DNA from 3 places in the Lysinibacillus zambalensis genome. Region 2 is predicted to be linked to each of the others. Evidence: predicted binding sites of a transcription regulator. Region 2 holds the regulator's gene; each other region holds the start of a gene.
The links. Region 2 encodes LexA, which represses DNA repair genes until DNA is damaged. Its sites were predicted from a motif close to CGAACATATGTTCG; they were not measured.

Region 1 (7,726 bases), on a different contig from region 2:
ATCTGTGGGAAAGCAGAACTTCAGCAACAAAGCGAGTAGCCCGTAGCGGAAATCAGCCTTTCGAATTAATTAGAATGTATAAAAATGGTTAATTAATACACCTGATAGTAAATCATATAAATTCATTTAAATAGAAAGCTGCTAGTCTCTGTGAAGGCTAGCAGCTTTGAATCGATTATTTGATTTTATACATTATGGAAGGGAAAATTGTTGACTTATTGATCGACAACTAAATAGCCTTTTTTTTGTAAAGTAAGCTCAATTAAATCTAAAATTTCAACAGAAGGTGCGGAAATAACATGAAGGTGCGTACCATCTGTTAGTTCGGATAAATAACTTGCTTGTGTTTCGTTGACACGTTGAATAAATTTTTTTACCTCATGACGGTTAGAGACCATAATGGATGCAGTAATTTCTCCATAAATAGGATGTTCAACAATAACATTTTTTACTGTACCACCGCAATCAACTATTGTTATTAGTTCATCTTCTGCATTCTCTGCAGTATGGAAGCAAGGAATTGTCCGTTCGACGGTCTGCTGTATTTGTTCCTGATGCATATAAAGATATCCTTGACTAGTAGCAATAATAGGCTCATTCCTAGCTTTTAATAATGTCATATCATTGACAATGACTTGTCTAGAAACATTAGCGAATTTAGCTAGGTCCGTCCCTGTGATAGGTGCTGTGCTGTTTTTTAGTTGTGCTAGAAGTTGCAGTCGGCGTTCTTCGCCTAACATTTTTTTCATAAGAGATCACCTCTGCTTGTAATAAAGGAAGCAGTTTTCCTTAAAAACTAGTGTACCATGAAGCCTTTCTAACATGGGTGAATTTTTTGTATCCAAATGGAACATTGAACATATGATACGAAGAGAGGAAGGGAGGAAAAAATTGCGTATTCATATTGTCCAAAAGGGAGACACGTTGTGGAAGATTGCGAAAGAGTACGGAGTTTCATTTGAAGATTTGAAGCGGCTTAATGCCCATCTCGCTAACCCAGACTATATTGTACCGGGCATGGAAATTATCCTACCTGAAAAAATAAACAAAGAACCACATAGAGAACATCATCGAGAAACAGATCGTGGAATGCATAGAGATGGACATAGAGAGGGGGGGCATAGGGAATCACATAAAGAGGGGCATAAGGAACATATGCACAAAGAACATATGCATAAGGAGTCACCTACAAAGCATTTTAAAGAAAAAGAAGTACAACGACCAATGCCACCACCAATTATTGCACCACCACCACCAATGCCTGAACCACAGATGATTCCAATTCCTTATCCGATGCCGATGCCGATGCCTCAAGTGCCAGTTGAGCTTAGCTGGAATCAACAAGTTGTCATGCCAAGTGTAGAGCAGACTGTATCACCAATACAAATTCAACCACCACCACAACCAGTAGCCCAACCGACGCCAGCACCAATGCCAATGCCGCAACCGATTTTTATCATGCCACAAATGCCAGCAGTACCACATTGTGCAAGCTGTCATCAGCCAGTGCATCATCATATGTATTGGCCAATGCCGATGCAGATGCCAATGCCAATGGAGCCGTATACAATGCCAGAGCAACCATCATGTGGAATGGGATGCGAAAAAGTTGCTGGGGTAGGGGATTTCTTAGAATCTAGTACATCTCCATTCTTCCCTATGAAACCAGAATTTGAAGCTATGCCGGAAATGGAACAGCCTTGTGGTTGTCATGCTCAGCCAGCCATGATGCCAAATTGGCACATGGACCCATGTTTCTGTCAACCACCATGTCCGCCACCATGCCCACCGCCATGTCCATCACATTGCCCAATGCCATATTCGTCAGTAGGACCGTGGATGTCACCGCACTTTTTCCCAGGCGGGATGACGCCTTATCGATGGTAAAAAAGCGTATATCATTGAAGAAGTAAAGCCGAATATTTGGAAGTATAAATATCAATCCAATAATTATTTTGTGAAACGGGCAAAGCAGATAGAAATAGCAGAAAAGGTAAGGGCTATTCATCGACAGCTTGGATATCTAGAACCCTCGTTGATTTTGCCTTTAATGAAAAGTGATGACGAGTATTTAATCGTGCAAGATTGGCAAGAGGGAAGTCATGGTGCTAATTTTGCTCGTAAAACAGATCGGAAAGAATCACTGAAGTTATTAAATATGTTACATGATACACATAAAAAAATTGCTTGGCAACGTGTGCCAGGCTTGCACACCTATTCACAGCTTTTAAAATGGCAAATGCGTTTTATGCGTTTTAAAAGCAGACGGAAAGAGTTTCGGCCATTTTTAACAAAAGAAGAAATCGATCAAATTTTACATTATAGTGAGAAATCATTACAGTTAATCGCGCAGGAAGATGTACCTGAAAAAGAAATAACGCTTTTACATGGAGATGTCGTACATCATAATTTTTTATGGTGCTCAGATGGCGAATTACGTTTAATCGATTTTGATCTGGCACACCTTGGAGAAGCGGATGATGAATATATTTTATGGTTGCATCGTGTACTGCCAGCTGTAAATTATGACCTTGGTAAAATATTTGCAGAGCTACCAGAGATGAAACGATTAGATAAAAAAAAGCTTCATCGTTTAAAATATCCAAATGAGTTATTACGTGAATGGCTTTTTGCAGTAGATTTACCATTAGATCAGCAGCTGGTATTTTTAGATTATTTAGTGCCATTTACAAAACGAGCTCTCACATATTGGCCAAAACTGTGGTACGATATTGATAAAATGATAAAGAAATGACCGTCTTTCGGCGGTCATTTTTGTCTGTGAACGACTACTTGTACTATTTCTTAATGATAAGGAAATTATAGATTTTTAACTGTGTATAACCAAGAGCATAGTTTTCGTCTAGGATAAAGCGCTACATCCTCGAGGTCGCTTCGATTCCTCGGGCAAAAGTGGTGGATCGTTTACTTTTGCTTCGAGCTCTCCAGCGCTTTAGCGCATTTGTTATAGTCGAGCATTCGTTCGCAATATGCTATAATCGAAGACGATGATTGTGAGGGATTATAGAATGTATGATTATTTAAACGGACAAATAAAGCGTATAACTCCTGAGTATATCGTCCTTGAACAACAAGGGATAGGCTGGCAGTTGAATACACCTAATCCATTTGCGTTCAGGACATCAGCACTCGAACAACAAATATATGTACATTTACATGTACGCGAGGACGCACAAGTGTTATATGGCTTTCCGAATTTAGACCAACGAGAGTTGTTTCGTAAACTTATTTTAGTGTCAGGGATTGGACCAAAGGGTGCGCTTGCTATTTTAGCTACTGGGAATCCACAACAGGTTATCAGTGCCATTGAACGAGAGGATGAATCGTTTTTAGTAAAGTTTCCTGGTGTGGGTAAGAAGACGGCACGTCAAATGATTCTAGATTTAAAAGGTAAACTTGGCGGATTGTTAGATACTATTGAACTACCAAGTACAGAAGATGAGCTACCATTATTTGGTGTGAATCCATATAAACATGAGCTTGAAGAAGCTATTCTTGCCTTAATGGCACTAGGTTACTCTGAAAAAGAACTAGAAAAAATACGTCCACAGCTCGAAGATAACGACAAGCTTGAAACAACAGATGCATTTATGAAACAAGCTTTACAATTGCTATTAAAGTTAAAATAGTGAAAGGGGGGAAAGTACATGTCTGAACGTATGATGGCTAGTGAGGCAGGTAGCTATGATGAACATTTTGAATTATCTTTACGCCCACAAAGATTAGCACAATATATTGGTCAACATAAGGTAAAGGAGAATTTACAAATTTTCATTGAAGCGGCAAAGCTTCGTCAGGAAAGTTTAGATCATGTGCTGTTATATGGACCACCCGGACTTGGGAAAACTACATTAGCTGCTGTCATTGCTAATGAAATGAATGTCAATGTGCGCATGACTAGCGGCCCTGCAATCGAACGTCCTGGCGATTTAGCAGCTATTTTAAGCTCACTGGAGCCAGGGGATGTGCTATTTATTGATGAAATACATCGCCTGCCTCGTGCAATTGAAGAGGTGCTTTATCCTGCTATGGAGGATTTTTGTTTAGATATTGTCGTTGGTAAAGGCCCTGAAGCGCGCTCTGTACGACTTGATTTACCGCCATTTACACTTGTGGGTGCAACAACAAGAGCAGGTGCACTATCAGCACCTTTAAGGGATCGCTTTGGCGTATTATTAAGATTGGAGTATTATGATAATACTTCACTTGCAGAAATTGTTGTACGTAGTGCGCATTTATTTGATGTTGATATTGAACAAATAGCAGCACTTGAAATGGCAACGCGCTCACGTGGTACACCTCGTATTGCTAACCGTCTGCTAAAACGAGTACGAGATTATGCACAGGTGCTTGGAGATGGTATGATAACGGAGGGACTTGCTAAGCAAGCGCTTGAGCTATTACAAGTCGATCCTAGAGGGCTTGACCATATTGACCATAAACTTGTGACCAATATGATTGAGCGCTTCCGAGGTGGCCCAGTAGGCTTGGATACGTTGGCAGCATCTATTGGTGAAGAACGCGTTACGATTGAGGATGTGTACGAGCCATATTTGATGCAAATCGGCTTTATACAACGGACGCCGCGTGGACGTGTGGCAACACATTTAGCCTACGAACATTTTGGATATGAATATCCCCAACAAACCTAGAAGAAGGAAGTATTTTCATGCGTGTAGAAGATTTTGATTTTGAATTGCCAGAAGAGCTTATTGCACAAACCCCACTTTTGGACCGTACAGCTAGTCGATTAATGGTAGTGACGCCAGGCTCAACAAATGTAGAGCACCACCATTTTGCTCATATTTTAGATGAGCTACAAACTGGAGACTGTCTTGTGTTAAATGATACAAGAGTCTTACCAGCACGTTTAATGGGTGTAAAAGAGGAAACAGGTGCTCATATAGAGGTACTGCTGTTAAAGCAAATGGCGGGTACGGATGAATGGGAAACACTTGTTAAACCAGCTAAGCGTGTTAAAGTTGGCACAGTTGTAACATTTGGAGATGGCTTACTGACAGCTACTTGTACAGGAGAGCTTGATCATGGTGGACGTACATTTGAGTTTAAATATAACGGCATTTTTTATGAAATTTTAGAGCAACTTGGTGAGATGCCACTACCTCCATATATTCGCGAAAAGTTAGAGGACAAGGATCGCTACCAAACTGTTTATGCAAAAGAGCGAGGTTCAGCAGCAGCACCAACAGCAGGCCTGCATTTTACAGAAGAATTACTAGAGCAGGTGAAAGCAAAAGGGGTCGAAGTTGTTTTTATCACTTTACATGTGGGACTTGGAACTTTCCGTCCTGTAAGTGTAGAGTCAATTGAAAATCACGAAATGCATTCTGAATTTTATAGTGTAACGGAAGAAACCGCATCTATCATTAACCGAGTTAAGAGTAATGGTGGTAAAGTGATTGCAGTTGGTACAACCTCTACACGTACTTTAGAAACGATCGGCTCTAAATATGGAGGCGAAGTACGGGCAGAACAAGGTTGGACGTCTATTTTCATTTATCCGGGATATGAATTTACTGTTGTGGATGGTTTAATTACAAACTTCCATTTACCAAAGTCTACCCTTGTTATGCTTGTTAGTACGCTTGCAACAAAAGAAACAATTTTAAGTGCATATCAACAAGCTGTAGAAGAAAAATATCGTTTCTTTAGCTTTGGAGATGCTATGTTTATTCGTCCAAAAGGCGAATAAAGAAAAAATCGGAGTACTGTTTTTACTTTAGATAAGAGAGGAATTTTTATAATATGACACAACCAGCAATTCGTTATGAGCTACTTCATACTTGTAAACAAACTGGAGCACGCCTTGGGATCGTGCATACACCGCATGGCTCTTTCGAAACGCCAGCATTTATGCCTGTTGGGACACAAGCAACTGTTAAAACAATGTCACCTGAGGAATTAAAGGAAATGAATGCAGGCATTATTCTGTCAAATACGTATCATTTATGGCTACGACCTGGTAATGATATTGTTAAGGAAGCAGGGGGCTTGCATAAATTTATGAACTGGGATCGCCCGATTTTAACAGATTCAGGTGGTTTCCAAGTGTTCTCACTAAGTCAATTCCGTAAAATCGAAGAAGAAGGGGTTCATTTCCGTAATCATTTAAATGGGGACAAATTGTTTTTAAGTCCAGAAAAGGCGATGGAAATTCAAAATGATTTAGGTTCGGATATTATGATGGCTTTTGATGAATGTCCACCTTTCCCTGCGACGTATGACTATATGCTGCAATCAGTAGACCGTACTACACGTTGGGCTAAACGTTGTAAAGAGGCACATAAACGTCCAGAAGACCAAGGTCTATTCGGTATTATTCAAGGGGGAGAATTCGAGGATTTACGTCGTCGTTCTGCAGAAGCATTGGTAGAGCTTGATTTCCCTGGTTATGCAATTGGAGGCTTATCTGTTGGTGAACCTAAGGACATTATGAACCGAGTATTGGAGTTTACAACACCATTAATGCCAGCAAATAAACCACGTTATTTAATGGGTGTAGGTTCACCTGACTCATTAATTGATGGTGCTATTCGAGGTATTGATATGTTTGACTGCGTATTACCAACACGTATTGCCCGTAACGGCACATTAATGACATCTGAAGGCCGTTTAGTTGTTAAAAATGCAAAATATGCACGTGACTTCGGACCAATTGATCCAAACTGCGATTGCTATACATGTAAAAACTATTCACGCGCTTATATTCGTCATCTAATTCGTACGGAAGAAACGTTTGGTATTCGTTTAACAACTTACCATAACTTACACTTCCTATTGAAACTAATGGAACAAGTACGTGAGGCAATCCGAGAAGACCGTCTTGGTGATTTCCGAGAAGAATTTTTCGAGAAATACGGCTTTAATGGGCCAAACGCAAAGAACTTCTAATATTTAGTAAAAAGGGCATGCGAATTTGTGTGAATTAAGAATGTTTTTAGCAAAAAAATGTCTATCGTAGAAAAAATATTAGTAATATAGAAAAAAATTGGGCTTGACCATCGCTTTTTTATGGTGGAATAGTCTATACTAAAGTAGAATTGGAAAGGGGGCAAGAATGATGGAACAATATTCTGGCTTAATCATGATTTTAATCATGTTCGTTGCAATGTGGTTTATTTTAATCCGCCCTGCTAAAAAGAGACAGCAGGAAACACAAAGTATGCAGAGTGGTTTGCAACGTGGAGATAAAGTTATTACAATCGGTGGCTTACATGGCGAGATTGACTCAATTGAGGACACAGCTGTGACATTAAAAATTGCAGACAATGTGCGCGTTAAATTTGACCGTCAAGCAATTGGACGAGTTGTAAATGGCGACCAATTAAAATAATAATGAGAAAAAGACTTACATTAGTTGTAAGTCTTTTTTTTGCGTTTTTGTAGCGATGGCGAAGAATAGATAAGTCTTCTCCAAGCCTTATGGCATCACCCGGAATATCCGTCATTGAATCAACCCTCATCCAGACCTAAGTGCAAAGCCGATTCAGGACGTAATAACGTCGGGACATAATCATGATGTTCTTTTTGCTAAGTGCCACCATTTTTTAATTTCTTAATTAATTTTGCTCCAGTGTCATTGCCATTTACCGTTATTCTGCTTAAAGCAAATACATTATCGCCAATAGTGACACCTTTATTTTTAATAACAAAAGCCATTTTAAATCCAGCATCTTTCGCCAAT
Region 2 (7,726 bases):
TTATTGTCGTGTCGGATTTTGCTTATATGCTTATACCCGATAAAGTGCTATTATTCTTTTTACCATTGCTCGTTTTTGGACGCGTCATATCTCCTTTGTCTCCGTGGTGGGACAGTGTAGTTGGTGCTTTGGTAGGTTTTGGCATATTATATTGTATAGCTGTCCTATCAAGAGGTGGAATGGGTGGAGGCGATATTAAATTATTCTTTTTACTTGGTCTCGTACTCGGTACAATACATGCAATTCTTACACTATTTATAGCTGCTGTCATTGGCATGATTGTTGGAATAGTAGTGTTAAAAGTACGCGGACAGGGAAGAGAAACACCTATACCATTCGGACCTTCTATTGCTTTAGCTGCTATTATTATCTATTTCTATGGGGATGCGTTGATGAATTGGTATCTTGGGTTTTGGTAATTAATCAGTGGAGGAGTCCTTCGATGATTAATAGTCTTCAAGCTTTTATAGGTAGTTAATGCTAGATATAGATCATGGAGGGGATAAGATGAAACCAATTATCGGAATAACAGCCTTTGCGGAGGATGATTTGTCCTCAAGATTAAATGCTGCTTATAGCAAAAGTATAATTGAAGCTGGGGGTGTACCTCTTATAATTCCGATTGGAGTTGAAGAGGATGTAGCACAAATTTTATCGTTGACGGACGGATTATTACTATCGGGCGGATATGATGTACATCCATTTCTTTTTGGTGCAGAACCTACACCAAAGTTAGGGAAGATTCATCCGGAAAGGGATTCAGTAGAACTTTCATTGATTGAAGCCGCCTCTATTCGGAAAATGCCGATTTTCGGGATTTGTCGAGGGATTCAAATGCTGAATGTTGCATTTGGAGGCACACTCTATCAGGACATTGATAGTGAATATCATAGTAAAAAATTAATAAAGCATACGCAACAAGCGGCACGGGGCGTTGCTACACATCATGTTCATCTAACACCGGATACATTATTAACAACAATTATCGAGGAAGAAAAAATAGCGGTAAATTCATTTCATCATCAGGCAATAAACGCAGCAGCAGAAAAATTGAAAGTGGCAGCCAAATCAAGTGATGGTATCGTTGAAGCCGTCGTACACGAAGATTTACCATTTTGTCTAGCAGTACAATGGCATCCTGAAGAGCTAGCCATTGTAGGTGATGAAGCATCAAAAAAATTATTCTATGCATTTGTAAAGGCGAGTTTGAAATTCAAGGTAGAGGCATAAAACTTTATAAGCATTACGGAATAGAATTTTGTATAAATGGCAAGATAACCTTGGTAATAAACATGAAAAATAGATGTATGCCATAAAAGCGGCTCATCGGACGCCCTTAGGAAGCTCTGCGCGAAAGCGAAGCGGCAGCGGCAAATGTTTTAACTGTGCGAAAGCGAAGCGGCAGCAACAAATGTTTTAACTGTGCGAAAGCGAAGAGGCAGCAACAAAGCGCCCGGCCGGAACGAAAATCACCCCCACGTTATGGGGATGAGCTTTTTTAAATTAACTAAAGACATTGCTAGAGGGAAGAATCCATTATACAGTGGGTTCTTTTTTAGTGTATAAAAAGGCACTCAAAAATAAGAAAAAGAGGTATATGCCCATTTGTGAACATAGAATCCTCTTTTTGTACGCTGCTATTGAGATACTTTTAATGAACACGACGATAAAGACCTACAACATGGCCCAAAATAGAAACTTGGTCTACGATAATTGGCTCCATTGTTGCGTTTTCAGGCTGTAAACGGAAATGACTTTTTTCCTTAAAGAAACGCTTTACAGTTGCTTCATTCTCTTCAGTCATTGCAACTACAATATCACCATTATCAGCTGTAGATTTTTGTTTAACAATAACTAAATCTCCGTCTAAAATGCCAGCTTCGATCATTGATTCACCCATAATTTCTAGCATAAATAACTGATCTTCACTTGTACCATAAATATCCGGTAGCGGGAAATATTCATCGATATTTTCAACAGCAGTTATCGGAGAACCTGCAGTAACTTTCCCAACAAGTGGGACATGTATAACATGTTGCTTTTGAATAGAATCCTCTGGCTCTAGAATTTCAATGGCACGTGGTTTAGTTGGGTCGCGTCGGATTAAGCCTTTTTGCTCCAAACGAGCTAAATGTCCATGAACTGTAGAGCTTGAAGCAAGTCCAACTGCTTCACCAATCTCACGTACAGATGGTGGATACCCCTTTGTGCGTACCTCTTCTTTAATGAAATCTAATATGGCCTCTTGTCTTTTCGAAACTTTTTTCATGATTGCTCACCTCTTTTTTCTAGTCATTCTACTTATTAGTAGTATAGCAGAATGCGAACACTTAAGCAAACATAGGTTCGAAAAGTGTTTGACAAAAACGTTTGTTCGCATTATTATAAGAACATATATTCCGAACAAACATTCTTGAAAAGGGGTTATACACATGAACTGGTTTAAAAAAAATCCACATATTACAACTTTATTAGGAGCTTGTCTACTATTTACAGCATATCTTTTTATAACAGATCCAGGGGATGTCACATACGCAGAAATTGAAGTCGAACATGGTGATAGTTTATGGTCGTTAGCCGAACAATACCGTGGTAAAATGAAATCGGATGAATGGATTAAGCTTGTTAAGGCAGAAAATGAATTATCGAACGTACGAATTATTGCAGGTAATTCTCTAGTGATTCCAGTAGTGGGTGACGACCAACCCAATTCTATAAATTCAATTGAAATTGCGAGAAATGTAAAATGATAACAAAACAACAATCGGCTGTTGTCTATTGCCGTGTGAGTACAGAAAAAGAGACACAAAGCTCCTCATTAGAGCGACAGGAGGAGGAGTTAGTACGCTATGCTAGAGAACAGGGCTACGAAGTGAAACTTGTTTTTAAGGATAAGCATAGTGGCTATGATGTGGAACGAGAAGGATTACTAGAAATGCTCGATTTCATAAAAGAAAAAGAAGTAACAGCATTATTTGTGCAGGATGAAACACGTTTAGGACGTGGAAATGCTCGAATGGCCGTTTTGCATTTATTGCAGAAAACTGAAACTAATGTTTTCTCTATGCGAGACGAGGGACCTGTACAATTAAATGAAATGGATACGATGCTCCTAGAAATTTTAGCAATTGTAGAGGAGTACCAGCGTAGAATCCATAATGCTAAAATACGTCGTGGCATGCGTCGGGCAGTTGAAAATGGCTACCGCCCTGAAAATAATTTATCTAACCGAGGAAACCCAAACGGCCAGGAACGTAAAGATGTCCCTATAGAAGAGATCGTTAAACTCCGCAATCGAGGCTTCACATTTGAGGAAATAGCTATGACTCTTAGGGGGCTAGGCTTTGACGTAAGCAAAGCCACTGTCCATAGGAGATATCGGGAACATTTAGAGGGTAACGAAATAAAGTAACGTTTTAATCAGTGGGAGTTTTCCTACTGATTTTTTTCTTTTTAAAGGCTTTATATGAAGGTGAAGGAACGAGTAGTGACGGATAGAGCAGTGAAAAACGTGGATAGAAACGTCAAAGTGACGGATAGAACAGCGAAAAATGTGGATAGAAACGTCAAAGTGACGGATAGAGCAGTGAAAAACGTGGATAGAAACGTCAAAGTGACGGATAGAACAGCGAAAAACGTGGATAGAAACGGCAAAGTGACGGATAGAACAGCGAAAAACGTGGATAGAAACGGCAAAGTGACTGATAGAACAGCGAAAAACGTGGATAGAAACGCCAAAATGACTGATAGAACAGCGAAAGAATGTCCAACAGATTGGACATTTTGGAAATAAAATAAGAGAAGTAGCCATTTCTACCTCTCTTGCTCAATATTCTCTAGAAACTTGCCATCTTTTATTGTAGTAATCTTTCATATCATTTAGAGCTTTTTTTATTCTTTGTACCAATCTTCATCAAACGAGAGATGTAGGGCTTTCCCCACAGTAATCCCAAATTGTATAAATCCTCTACCTCTTGCAGTTATGATGTTTCCATCTTGGACAACTAGGTCTTCAGAGAAATGATTAAGATCGAAGAAGTCTAATTTTCTTATAACTTCTAGCGGCAATCCAACAGTATACTTTCTGTTTTTTAATACTCCGGCTTTCGCTAAAAGAGATGGAGAACTAGAGATACTTGCAATTGTTGCTCCTTTGGCATGCGCATTACCAATAAAATCAATTAATTTTTGCTCATTTATTAGTAAAGCTATATCCATACAGCCTGGTAGCAATAAGCTATCGATTTCGTCAAGATTAACTTCACTTATTTGTGTATCGGCTATACAAGATAACCCAGATTCCCCTTTAATTTTTTCAGTGTTTAACCCAACAGTTACAATGGGTTTATCTCCTTGCATTAATATAGATAATGCTACACTCAATTCATATTCACTAAATTGGGGATACAATAATACAGCTGTCTTTTTCATATAATTCTCCCATCTATTTTAATACGACGATGTAGATCTTGAAATAGCCGAAGTGAAAATATCTTATATCCATTCCTCATCTAAGACAGCATAATAGTATTCATCCCACCACTCATCTCCATGTGGAATACATTTTTTAAAATAACCTTCGCGTCTCATGCCAATTTTCTCCATCACTTTATAGGATGGGATATTTTCCGGCTGGCAAGTTGCAATAATTCTATGCAGTTTCATTTCTTTAAATCCATAGTCCAGTACAACTTTTGCAGCTTCTGAGGCGTATCCATTGTTGTAATAGCTCGGATTCAATACCCAGCCAATTTCATACGTATGATCACCAAAGTATTGATGGAAAACAATATGGCCAATAACAAAATTTTCACTTAGTAAAATAATAGGGAAGTGTTTTGCTTTTTCACCGCTATTTTCTGAAACAAACTTTTTTGCTTGCTCCTCATTAAAAACGCCCTCTGGAATATACTTCATCACAGTTGGATTTGAAGTATATTCATAGACAGCTTGCCAATCTTGAACTTCGAACTCTCTTATTAATAGTCTGTTCGTTTTGATAAACATTTCATTTTCCCCCTTGTATTGAAATTTCACATTAGTTTTCTCTTAATAAAAAATTATAGGATATTATTTTTATTTATTAGCTCATCAATCTTTTTATTCATTTTTTTCACTTCAGATTGGTTATATAAATAAAATAACAGCCAAATAAGAGTAAAGAGCAAAACACTAAAAAATAGCATTAACAAAGTTATTGCTAGAGATGATGTTGGAAGCCATTTTAAAGATAGCGCAACAACAATAAAAGTACCTATAGAAATTGCAAAATGGATAGCTGTTTGTAGTAAAAACGTTAAACGTTCTACTTGGTAAATAAGGGATGGTAATACACAAGCTAGTCCCACAATAATTGAACCTAGAGCCTGATGTGTAAAATCAGCCGTAATAGCTTCTAAAAAAATCTCTCCAAAAATCCAAGAACCAAAAAGATTAATCAAAACAAAAACTGTACACCCCATACTTACACCAAATGCTACATTTTTAAAAAAATGCATATAACTTAAACCCCCAAACGCTTTTTAAATTGCTTTCGATAATTACGAGAAATAATTTCTTTGATTCCTAGAACTAGCTCAATCTCCAATGTTCCATTAAATGAAGCTTCGATATTTTTAACTTTTGCTAGATTTATAATTGCAGATTTAGAAATCCGAATGAAATTATTCCCTAATTGTCGCTCTAATTCATATAAAGGTTTATTTAAAATGAGACGATTATCAGCTTCATCATATAAAGCTAATTCTCTTCCTTCCGTTCGAATAACAATTATTGAATTTGGATCAATGATATATGTTTTATTATTTGCTATCCCTGTTAAAATTTGTTCTTCTTGCTCTTGTTGCAATAAAGAAATAGCAGCTTGTATCGTAGGCGTAAGTTTTGCTGTACAAATTGTTACATGCGGCTCTTCATACTCGGAATCTATTTTTACCTCTATTTTCAGCTTGATCACCTCTTGAAAAAAATTATAGCATATCCATCATTTAGGGGAATGCAGGTCATGCTTTGAAAAAGGCATCTTAGACAATCATAACAACATGTTACTCCGAACGTATTGTTGGCAAATATTTCGTTCGTTATATTGAATTCAGATAAGATGTACATCAAACGAAATAGAGGTCTAAACAAAATTAGAACATGAATTTTTCGAAGAAATGAGTATTCGGCTAGTTCATGATTAGGAGGCTAGGGATATTATGAATGAATTGACTACTTCAAGTGAAAGAAATAAAACTAGTTGGATCTTAGTAAGTATTTCAACGATGCTTACAACTAGTATCATTTTTTGGTATTTTAATAATCCAGAAGGTTTTATAGAAAATGGAATTGGCTTTAGGGTAGAAGTATTTTCAAATGTTTTTATTTGGATTTTTTCGCTTTTTATCATATCGGGATACATTGCTTATACAATTAGTGCATTACCTTTCGTAAAAGCACATTTATTTACAATTTCTTGGCTTAAAGTAATTGGAATATGGGCTGCAATTGTAACAGGGATAGTAGAAGAAGTTGTTTTTAGACATTTACTTATGGAATACTTATTAACAATTGGATTTTCAGACGTGACACAAATACTATTTTCAGGGATACTCTTTGGTATTGCTCACGGTGTGTGGCTACTTTTGAAAAGGGATTGGAAGTTTGCATTACCTGCTATTATAAGTACCACAATATTAGGAAGTCTTCTCGCAGCGCTTTATATTGTAGCTTCACGAAGTACCTTTGCACCAATCGTAGCTCATATTTTAATTAATATGTTTATTGAACCATGGCTAATGTTATCTGCAGTTTCTGGAAAATGGGATGATAACGGAAAAAGAACAAATTGATTATAAATATGTAAAAATTAATTTTAATGAATGTGTAGAAATGACAAATGACAGCGAGTCTGGTTATTGCCGCTTGCATATGGATGCCGAAATACCTGTATTGAAGTTTAGATATACCAGTACTTTTCAATGCCTTAAGGAATACGCTCTTACTTCACATTCTTGCTTTTTGCGAGAAGCTATTGATATCATAAACTTCAGACATTTTACTACCGATTTCACCTGAAAAATATAATTACAATACGTAAGGGAGAAGTATGTACACAATCAGCAGATTTTCACAGCTTTGCAAAATGAGTGCTCGCATGTTACGACACTATGATAAGGAAGAACTTTTGAAACCAGTACTTGTAGATTCAACAAACGGTTACAGATATTATGACCAGAGCCAATTAGAAACGGCATTACGAATCAAGAAACTAAAAGAATATAGATTTTCTCTAACCGAAATTAGAACGATCCTCCAATCATCAGACAGTACAATGTTTATCGGCATGATACAAACGAAAATAGATGAAATATCAAACGAAATGAGTCGAAATAGACAGATTATTACGGAGATGCAAGAATTGATTGAAAAGAAAGTGAATTTATTACAAGGAATAAGAAAATCATATGATATATCGCTTGGAATAAGAAGCGAGATCAGTGTCGTAAGTCAAAGATTGCAAATTAATATTGATGACATGGACAGGTATATTGATTCCCTTTACGAAAAGGCGAAAGATAGTAATATTCAGTTACTTAGTGTTCCCTCAACCATTTTTTTTGATGAAGAGTTTACCCCTGAACAATGTGATATTGAATTAATAATTCCAATCATTCGTAGAAATGACGAAAAAATATCAGGAGAATGGCAAATAAAAAAACTTCCCCAAAATATTGTTGCTACT
Region 3 (7,726 bases), on a different contig from region 2:
TTATCTGCTAGTTTTACAGCTAATGTTTCAGGCTTTAAGCGATACCCTTTACAAGATGGACATGCTTGCTGGGCCATATATTTTTCCATTTGTTCACGCACGTAATCAGACGTTGTCTCCTTAAAGCGACGTTCCACATTACGAACAACACCTTCGAATTCAATCATTTGATCTCGCACATTGCCAAACTCATTTTCATAATGGAAATGGATTTTATCTTTACCAGAACCATATAAAATTTTATCCATCTTTTCTTTCGGTAGATCCTTTACGGGTACGTCCATCGGGATATCATAATGATCGCACACAGCCTTTAATAACTGTGGGTAATATTGAGAGCTTGTCGGTTCCCACGGTGCTAAAGCATGCTCTAATAAACTTCGATCCCAATCGGGTACTACTAAATCAAGATCAACCTCTTGTGTCGAGCCTAAACCATCACAGCTTGGACAAGCCCCGAAAGGACTATTGAATGAAAACATACGAGGCTCTAGCTCTCCTATTGAAAATCCACATAGTGGACAAGCATGATGCTCACTAAATAATAATTCCTCATGCTCCATCACATCGACAAGTACTCGCCCATCTGCCAAACGTAATGCTGTCTCTAAGGAATCACTAAGACGTGCCGCGACACCTTCCTTCATCACAACACGATCGATGACTACTTCTATTGAATGTTTTTTATTTTTATCAAGTTCAATCGAATCATCTAAATCACGTAGCTCACCGTCGATACGTACTCGAACAAAGCCTTGCTTTTTTAAATCTTCCAGTAGCTTTACGTGTGTTCCCTTACGCCCCGCTACCATTGGAGCAAGCAACTGCATTTTCGTTCTTTCTGAATAAGTTAATAAACGATCGACCATTTGCTCAATCGTTTGAGAGGTAATTTCTATACCGTGATTTGGACAAATAGGCTTACCGATACGTGCATATAGCAAACGTAAATAATCATAGATTTCCGTTACTGTCCCAACTGTCGAACGTGGGTTACGGCTCGTCGTTTTTTGATCGATTGAAATAGCAGGAGATAATCCCTCTATCGCATCGACGTCTGGTTTATCCATTTGACCAAGGAATTGACGGGCATAGGCTGAAAGGGATTCTACATAACGGCGTTGTCCCTCAGCATAAATCGTATCGAACGCTAATGATGATTTCCCTGAGCCCGATAAACCTGTTAGCACGACTAATTGATCGCGTGGAATTGTGACATTAATATTTTTTAAATTATGTGCTCGTGCGCCTTGCACGACTATTTCAGTATTTTTCACAAGCCGTTCACCCTTCTAATTTCAATTCAAATATTGTATCGCGCAGCTCAGCAGCACGTTCGAAATCGAGTGCTTTTGCCGCTTCCTTCATTTCTACTTCTAGCGTAGCAAGTAACTGCTCTTTTTCCGCCTTCGTCAGCTTCTTACCTTTTGTAGCCTTCGCTACGTAAGTCTCTTCTTCCTCTGCCACCTGTGTCGCACGAATAACATCAGGAATTTTCTTCACAATCGTTTTCGGTGTAATACCATGCTCCTCGTTATACGCCATTTGCAATGCTCGACGACGCTTCGTTTCCTCAATCGCCTTTTTCATCGAATCCGTCATATTATCTGCATACATAATGACATGACCATTAGCATTACGCGCGGCACGTCCAATCGTTTGAATTAATGAACGTTCTGAACGTAAAAATCCTTCCTTGTCAGCATCTAAAATCGCCACAAGCGAAACTTCAGGAATATCCAGCCCTTCTCGCAATAAGTTAATGCCGATTAGAACATCATAAGTACCTTTTCGTAGCTCGCGAATAATTTCAATTCGCTCTAGCGTCTTAATCTCTGAATGCAAGTACTCCACCTTTAAGCCCATCTCTTTCAAATAAGCTGATAAATCCTCTGACATTTTTTTCGTCAATGTTGTAACGAGCACTCGTTCATTACGTGCAATACGATCTTGAATCTGATCGATTAAATCATCAATTTGCCCTTCAATAGGACGTACGTCAATTTGTGGATCAAGCAGCCCGGTTGGACGAATAATTTGCTGCACCATTTCCGGCGTATGCTCAAGCTCATACGGACCAGGTGTTGCCGATACATAAATAGCTTGATGTATATGTTTCTCATACTCTTCAAAACGTAAAGGGCGGTTATCTAGTGCTGATGGCAAACGGAATCCATGCTCAACAAGCACACCTTTACGTGCTTGGTCACCGTTATACATCCCTCGAACTTGTGGCAAAGTAACGTGACTTTCATCGACAACAAGTAAAAAATCATCTGGGAAATAGTCAAGTAGTGTATATGGCGTTGCCCCCGCTTCACGCAATGTTAAATGACGCGAGTAGTTTTCAATACCCGAGCAAAAGCCCATTTCACGCATCATTTCTAAATCGTAACGAGTGCGTTGCTCTAAACGTTGCGCCTCCAATAATCTATCCTCTGCACGCAAAAGGGCTAAACGCTCCTCCAACTCTTTTTCAATATTATCAATAGCTTTTAGCATTTTTTCTTCTCGTGTAACGAAGTGGGACGCTGGGAAAATAGCAACATGATCACGCTCTGCTAGTATTTCTCCAGTTAACGCATCCACTTCGCGAATTCGATCAATCTCATCCCCGAAAAATTCCACGCGGATACAATGTTCATCACGGGATGCTGGGAAAATTTCCACTACATCACCACGTACCCGAAACGTCCCACGTGTAAAACTCACATCATTACGCTCATACTGTACATCGACCAATTTTCGAAGCAACTGATTACGTTCAATTTCCATTCCCGTACGCACTGATACGACCAGTTCACGATATTCTTCTGGAGAACCTAGACCATAAATACAGGACACAGATGCAATAATAATGACATCATCGCGCTCGAATAATGCAGATGTCGCAGAGTGACGCAACTTATCAATTTCATCATTTATGCTTGAATCTTTCTCGATATAAGTATCCGTCTGCGGTACATAGGCCTCTGGCTGAAAGTAATCATAGTAGCTGACAAAGTATTCAACTGCATTATCAGGGAAGAACTCTTTAAACTCACTATATAATTGACCCGCTAGTGTTTTATTGTGTGCCATAATAAGTGTCGGTTTTTTTACTTCTTTAATGACATTAGAGATTGTAAACGTTTTTCCCGTTCCTGTTGCCCCAAGCAACGTTTGATGACGTTTACCTGCACGCACACCCTCCACTAATTCCGCAATTGCCTGTGGCTGATCTCCACTAGGCGTATATGGCGCTTGTAAATCAAATGTTTGCACACATGTCCCCGTCCTTTCCTTCCAATTTGTACATATATTTTAGCATAGCGCTATTAAAAATTCGAACATTTAACGAACGAATGTTTGTAAATATTTTTTCATTTGCTCTATTTGAGATGAATTCAACAGAACGTATGTACTACAATAATTAATCAGAACGTCTCTATCAATAGATTACCCTTTCCAAATGTTAGCTAATCGAGATGAGGTTATGTAAATACATGATCTAAGCAGGAATTTCATTGTTTGGTGATGAATTGCTCATCGGGTTCAGGTTTATTAAAGGGTTAAATAAGCGGAGCCTAGGGGTTTTGATCGAGTAAGTGGAAAAATAATCAGGTAGATTGAAGGGAACTGATCTGCTTAATTGAAAAAGTGATAACTAATATGAAATAAAAATAAGTAGAGAAAATGAGGTTTGCCCCACTTTCTCTACTTTTTTATTTTTGTGAATTAATCGGTAGTGTAACCTCCAGCTCAGGAATATATTGAATCTTCGGCTCATCATTTTCATCCATTTGAAATGCCCCCATTTCGTTTTCATCAAAAAGGTATATATACGGCTTAAGGGTTATTGTTTTGGGAATAGATTCAAATGGTTGGAATCTACGATCAGAAATATGTATGTTTCCATTTGTAGCATTCCACCCATCTCCGCCAATCAATTTAAGTTTATGGCCTTGATCATCAAAAATATCTACACCCATCGTGAGTGATGGTAGCGTAAAAATTGAGTTGTCAGTTAAAACGACTCGTGTAGTTAATCCTGTCGTTATTGGTGTAAATTCGACTTTTTCAACACTAAAATGAATATTTTTGTATTCTCGACTTACATTAGGTTGTATAGTCAGATAGTTTTCGATTTTTTTCACAGGAATATCAAATTTGAAAGGATCCTGTATGCCAGCTATTGTAGCCGATACTGTTAAATCGAACTGTTCTGGGAAAGGACTTCCTCCTTGATTTCTCAGATCAGAAAACTCAATAATAGCAGAATCATTATCTTTACCTGGCTTCGTAGCAATTCCAATAGATTTATCCGGAGCAAAGGATTTAACAGGAGCATCATTAATGAACAATTCGATATTACTGATTCGATCCTGTAAAGTTTCTTTCTCATTTTTTATATGAGGGCGTTCAATACCTATTGAAACACGCGTACCATCATATACTACTTCCGATACACTTAATGTAAAATCATCATGAGCAACACTTGTATGAAGTTTAGTTGAAAGTCCCTTTTCATCAGCAGTTTGCAGACCAAGATCACCAGCAAGTTTGAAAATAGATGAAAGCACGGGAACTTGTTTGATCGTGGCAGCCAAAGTTGGTGAAACTAAGCTAGTAATAAATATAAGACTAAAAATCATTGCTGCAGAGGCTGTAATCATCACCACTCTTTGACGCATTTTCTTAGAGGTTCTAGAACTTTCTGGCTGCTTTGTATAACGAGTGCTTTCGAATTTGTTCATAGTTCGATTAACCAAATCAACTTCTATAGGTGTTTCTCGAATAAATCTTTCTAACTGCTCTAATTCTTTATCCTCCTGTTTTGAACGCGTGTTCATAAATGTCCCCTCCTAACTTATTCTTTTTCACCAATTTTTTACGTAGTCGTTCATATTTTTTTCGAACAGTAGTTGGTTTAAGCTCCATAATAGCAGCGATTTCGTCGAAGCTATATTCCTCTATCGATCGAAGTAGCAGAATCCTTCTTTCGTCCATATGTAACTGTTCTAATAACTCATGAATGATATCGTCATATTGAAATTCTTGTTCATGAGTGTACTTGTACGCATGCTCTTTCTTAAAACTTGTCCAAAATTTATAGCCTTTACTTTTCTTTTTTATTAAATCAATACAGTGATGATGCGCAATTTTATAAAGCCATGCTGAGAAAGAAACAGTATAAGAAAACTTACTAATATTCTCTAAACCCTTTATAAAAATATCTTGTGAAGCATCCTCAGCTTCTTCTTTGTTTCCTAAAAGATAGTAGCAGTAAATATATATTGGCTTTTGAAAACAACGAATTATTTCTGTATAGGCATGAATATCACCTGTTTGAACTTGTTCCACGATAGATTTTATATCTAAATCGGCTTTTTCCTTGGAGTTATTCAGTACAGTCAAATATCTCCCCTCCTTTCTAACCTATATAACTGAAATTATTGGGGATTTGTGACACTATAAAAAAACTTATCGGGAAAAATTTTATAAAGCGACACAAACTTAGGACACTTATAACGTGGCAAGCGTGTTGATTACCCCTTTTTTTCCACTCTAATTAATTTGAAGGCTCTGATTTCCGCTACGGCTACTCGCTTTGTCGCTGACGCTTCGCTTTCGCACAGATAAAACATTTGCCGCTGCCGCTTCGCTTTCGCACGAAAAAACATTCGCTCCGTGCAGGGTCTAGTCTGTCTCGCTTTCCCACGGGAGTCGAGTAGCCCTACGCTACAATCAGTTAAAATGGGCATACATAAGCAAAATATCAACAAAAAAATTCTTTTATTAGCCAATAACAAACCTATATTTTCCTAATCAATACGCCTGATAAAGTGTATAAAATCCTTGCATAAATCATTTTCTACAAAAGAGACTTGGTTAAGTTCCTTTAAAAATCACTTTTAACCAAAAAGGTCTAGGCCCGGGTCGGAAACCATATATCTCCTTACTCTACATTCCTAACGAATTCAAGGTACTCACTCATCAATCTTGCAAATAAAACCACAAAAAAATCCCACCCTCCAATAACAGAGAGCGGGCTCGTCATATTATTCAGTTGTCTCTTGGTGTAAATCTACTAGTTCGTTTGCGTATAGATGAAATGCGTTTTCATCTTTGTCATCGAGTGCTCTATCTATCAGAACCATGAGCTGCTCTTCACGATGCTTACGCTGGATATGATTTAAAAATAAATCTAAATAAATCTCGTTTAATAATTTCTCTGCCTCATCAACTTTCTTTGTCTGACCAACGGCTTTTAGAAAATCTGTATACGAATAATATTTATCCAACGATCTCACCTCGATCCTTTTCTAAATTATAAGAAAATTGAAATTAAAATGCAATGTTTACGAACTGAAAATCACTTCGATTTACTATTATTCTCGTGCTATTTTAAGCAATTTTTCTAAGCAATTGCTTGAAATAGCACGAACCTCCTTCGTTTATCTATATTTTCTGAATTTAATTTTGTGTTTTACACTTCAAGAAGAAATAGAAAAGGAGGCTTACATAGATGTCAGCAAACTACGTCAATGGATATTTACTTTCTTTTAACACCTATTTACTTCAACCAGTTCAGTACGACTCTAAAATTTTCACTCGGGTAATTGATAAGCATAATGAACTTATCGTTACACGAAAGCCAATGCATATATTACGAAAATCTTGTATTTCGCTAGGAACAACCTATGAAGCAGCAAAGCATTCCGCTAAACGCTTCTTCGGTAATCAGCATAAGCTTCCAATCGTTGTTGCTTATGATTATGGTTACCCGTGTATTTTTCTACCCATCTATTCGCCAAACTCTGTCCACAACATCTGGATTGGCCTTCACGCCATTTCGAATATTGTACCAAGTAAAACGGGCTGTATCGTCACACTGAAAAACGATAAACAAATTGAATTACCCATTCAATATGCATCGATTAGCAAGCAATTTGTCAATGCATCGATGTTATATAAGCATTACATGAATGAACGCAAGCAGATTAGTCAGGACACCCCGAATCACCCACCTTTTTAAAGCAATCAATTTCGCCTTGGCGTAATTGTAGCTGACGCTTTCTGCTGAATGAAAATAAAAACCCCTCAAAAGCACAATTTTACTGTGCTCTGAGGGGTCTTCATTACCCGATTTTTGAACGTAAGTATGCATTAATGAATGGATCTAAATCGCCATCCATCACCGCGCCTACATTACCTGTTTCTTCATTTGTACGATGATCCTTCACCATTGAGTAAGGATGGAATACGTATGAACGAATTTGTGAACCCCAGCCGATTTCCTTCTGTTCACCACGGATTTCATCTAGCTGTGCCTGCTGCTTTTCAATCTCTAATTGATAGAGCTTCCCTTTTAACATCGTCATAGCTTTTTCACGGTTTTTAATTTGTGAACGTTCTGCCTGACATTGTACGACAGTACCAGTAGGAGTGTGCGTAATACGAACAGCTGAATCTGTCGTATTAATATGCTGACCACCTGCTCCTGTTGCACGATACGTATCAATTTTTAAATCCTCTGTGCGAATATCAATTTCAATATTATCATCGAATTCAGGCATAACATCGCAAGAAACGAATGATGTATGACGACGACCCGAAGAGTCAAACGGTGAAATACGTACTAAACGATGAACACCTTTTTCTGCTTGTAAATAGCCGTAAGCATTATGACCCTTAATGGACAATGTTACAGATTTAATACCTGCTTCATCACCAGGAAGATAAT

Region 1: a site for LexA is predicted at 2,973-2,986, ahead of ruvA (Holliday junction branch migration protein RuvA). Genes of this name have one in related genera too.
Region 3: a site for LexA is predicted at 3,338-3,351, ahead of uvrB (excinuclease ABC subunit UvrB). Genes of this name have one in related genera too.

Annotation. Positions count from the first base shown of each region.
Region 1 covers NZ_JBEGDG010000008.1:23,148-30,873, forward strand. Annotated here, with positions in the region: gene ABNX05_RS12180 (transcription repressor NadR) at 216-749, opposite strand; gene ABNX05_RS12185 (LysM peptidoglycan-binding domain-containing protein) at 892-1,887, shown strand; gene ABNX05_RS12190 (phosphotransferase) at 1,958-2,755, shown strand; gene ruvA (Holliday junction branch migration protein RuvA) at 3,030-3,650, shown strand; gene ruvB (Holliday junction branch migration DNA helicase RuvB) at 3,669-4,673, shown strand; gene queA (tRNA preQ1(34) S-adenosylmethionine ribosyltransferase-isomerase QueA) at 4,691-5,734, shown strand; gene tgt (tRNA guanosine(34) transglycosylase Tgt) at 5,788-6,933, shown strand; gene yajC (preprotein translocase subunit YajC) at 7,103-7,375, shown strand; gene ABNX05_RS12220 (polysaccharide deacetylase family protein) at 7,573-7,726, opposite strand, start outside.
Region 2 covers NZ_JBEGDG010000006.1:124,918-132,643, reverse strand. Annotated here, with positions in the region: gene ABNX05_RS10320 (prepilin peptidase) at 1-419, shown strand, start outside; gene ABNX05_RS10315 (gamma-glutamyl-gamma-aminobutyrate hydrolase family protein) at 508-1,230, shown strand; gene lexA (transcriptional repressor LexA) at 1,652-2,269, opposite strand; gene yneA (cell division suppressor protein YneA) at 2,433-2,750, shown strand; gene ABNX05_RS10300 (YneB family resolvase-like protein) at 2,747-3,412, shown strand; gene ABNX05_RS10295 (hypothetical protein) at 3,467-3,793, shown strand; gene ABNX05_RS10290 (DJ-1/PfpI family protein) at 3,892-4,431, opposite strand; gene ABNX05_RS10285 (GNAT family N-acetyltransferase) at 4,495-5,007, opposite strand; gene ABNX05_RS10280 (DUF3021 domain-containing protein) at 5,061-5,498, opposite strand; gene ABNX05_RS10275 (LytTR family DNA-binding domain-containing protein) at 5,504-5,956, opposite strand; gene ABNX05_RS10270 (CPBP family intramembrane glutamic endopeptidase) at 6,201-6,833, shown strand; gene ABNX05_RS10265 (MerR family transcriptional regulator) at 7,091-7,726, shown strand, end outside.
Region 3 covers NZ_JBEGDG010000018.1:23,687-31,412, forward strand. Annotated here, with positions in the region: gene uvrA (excinuclease ABC subunit UvrA) at 1-1,277, opposite strand, end outside; gene uvrB (excinuclease ABC subunit UvrB) at 1,285-3,264, opposite strand; gene ABNX05_RS19510 (DUF4179 domain-containing protein) at 3,705-4,832, opposite strand; gene ABNX05_RS19515 (RNA polymerase sigma factor) at 4,804-5,397, opposite strand; gene ABNX05_RS19520 (IDEAL domain-containing protein) at 6,042-6,284, opposite strand; gene ABNX05_RS19525 (competence protein ComK) at 6,509-7,018, shown strand; one part of gene prfB (peptide chain release factor 2) at 7,122-7,726, opposite strand, start outside.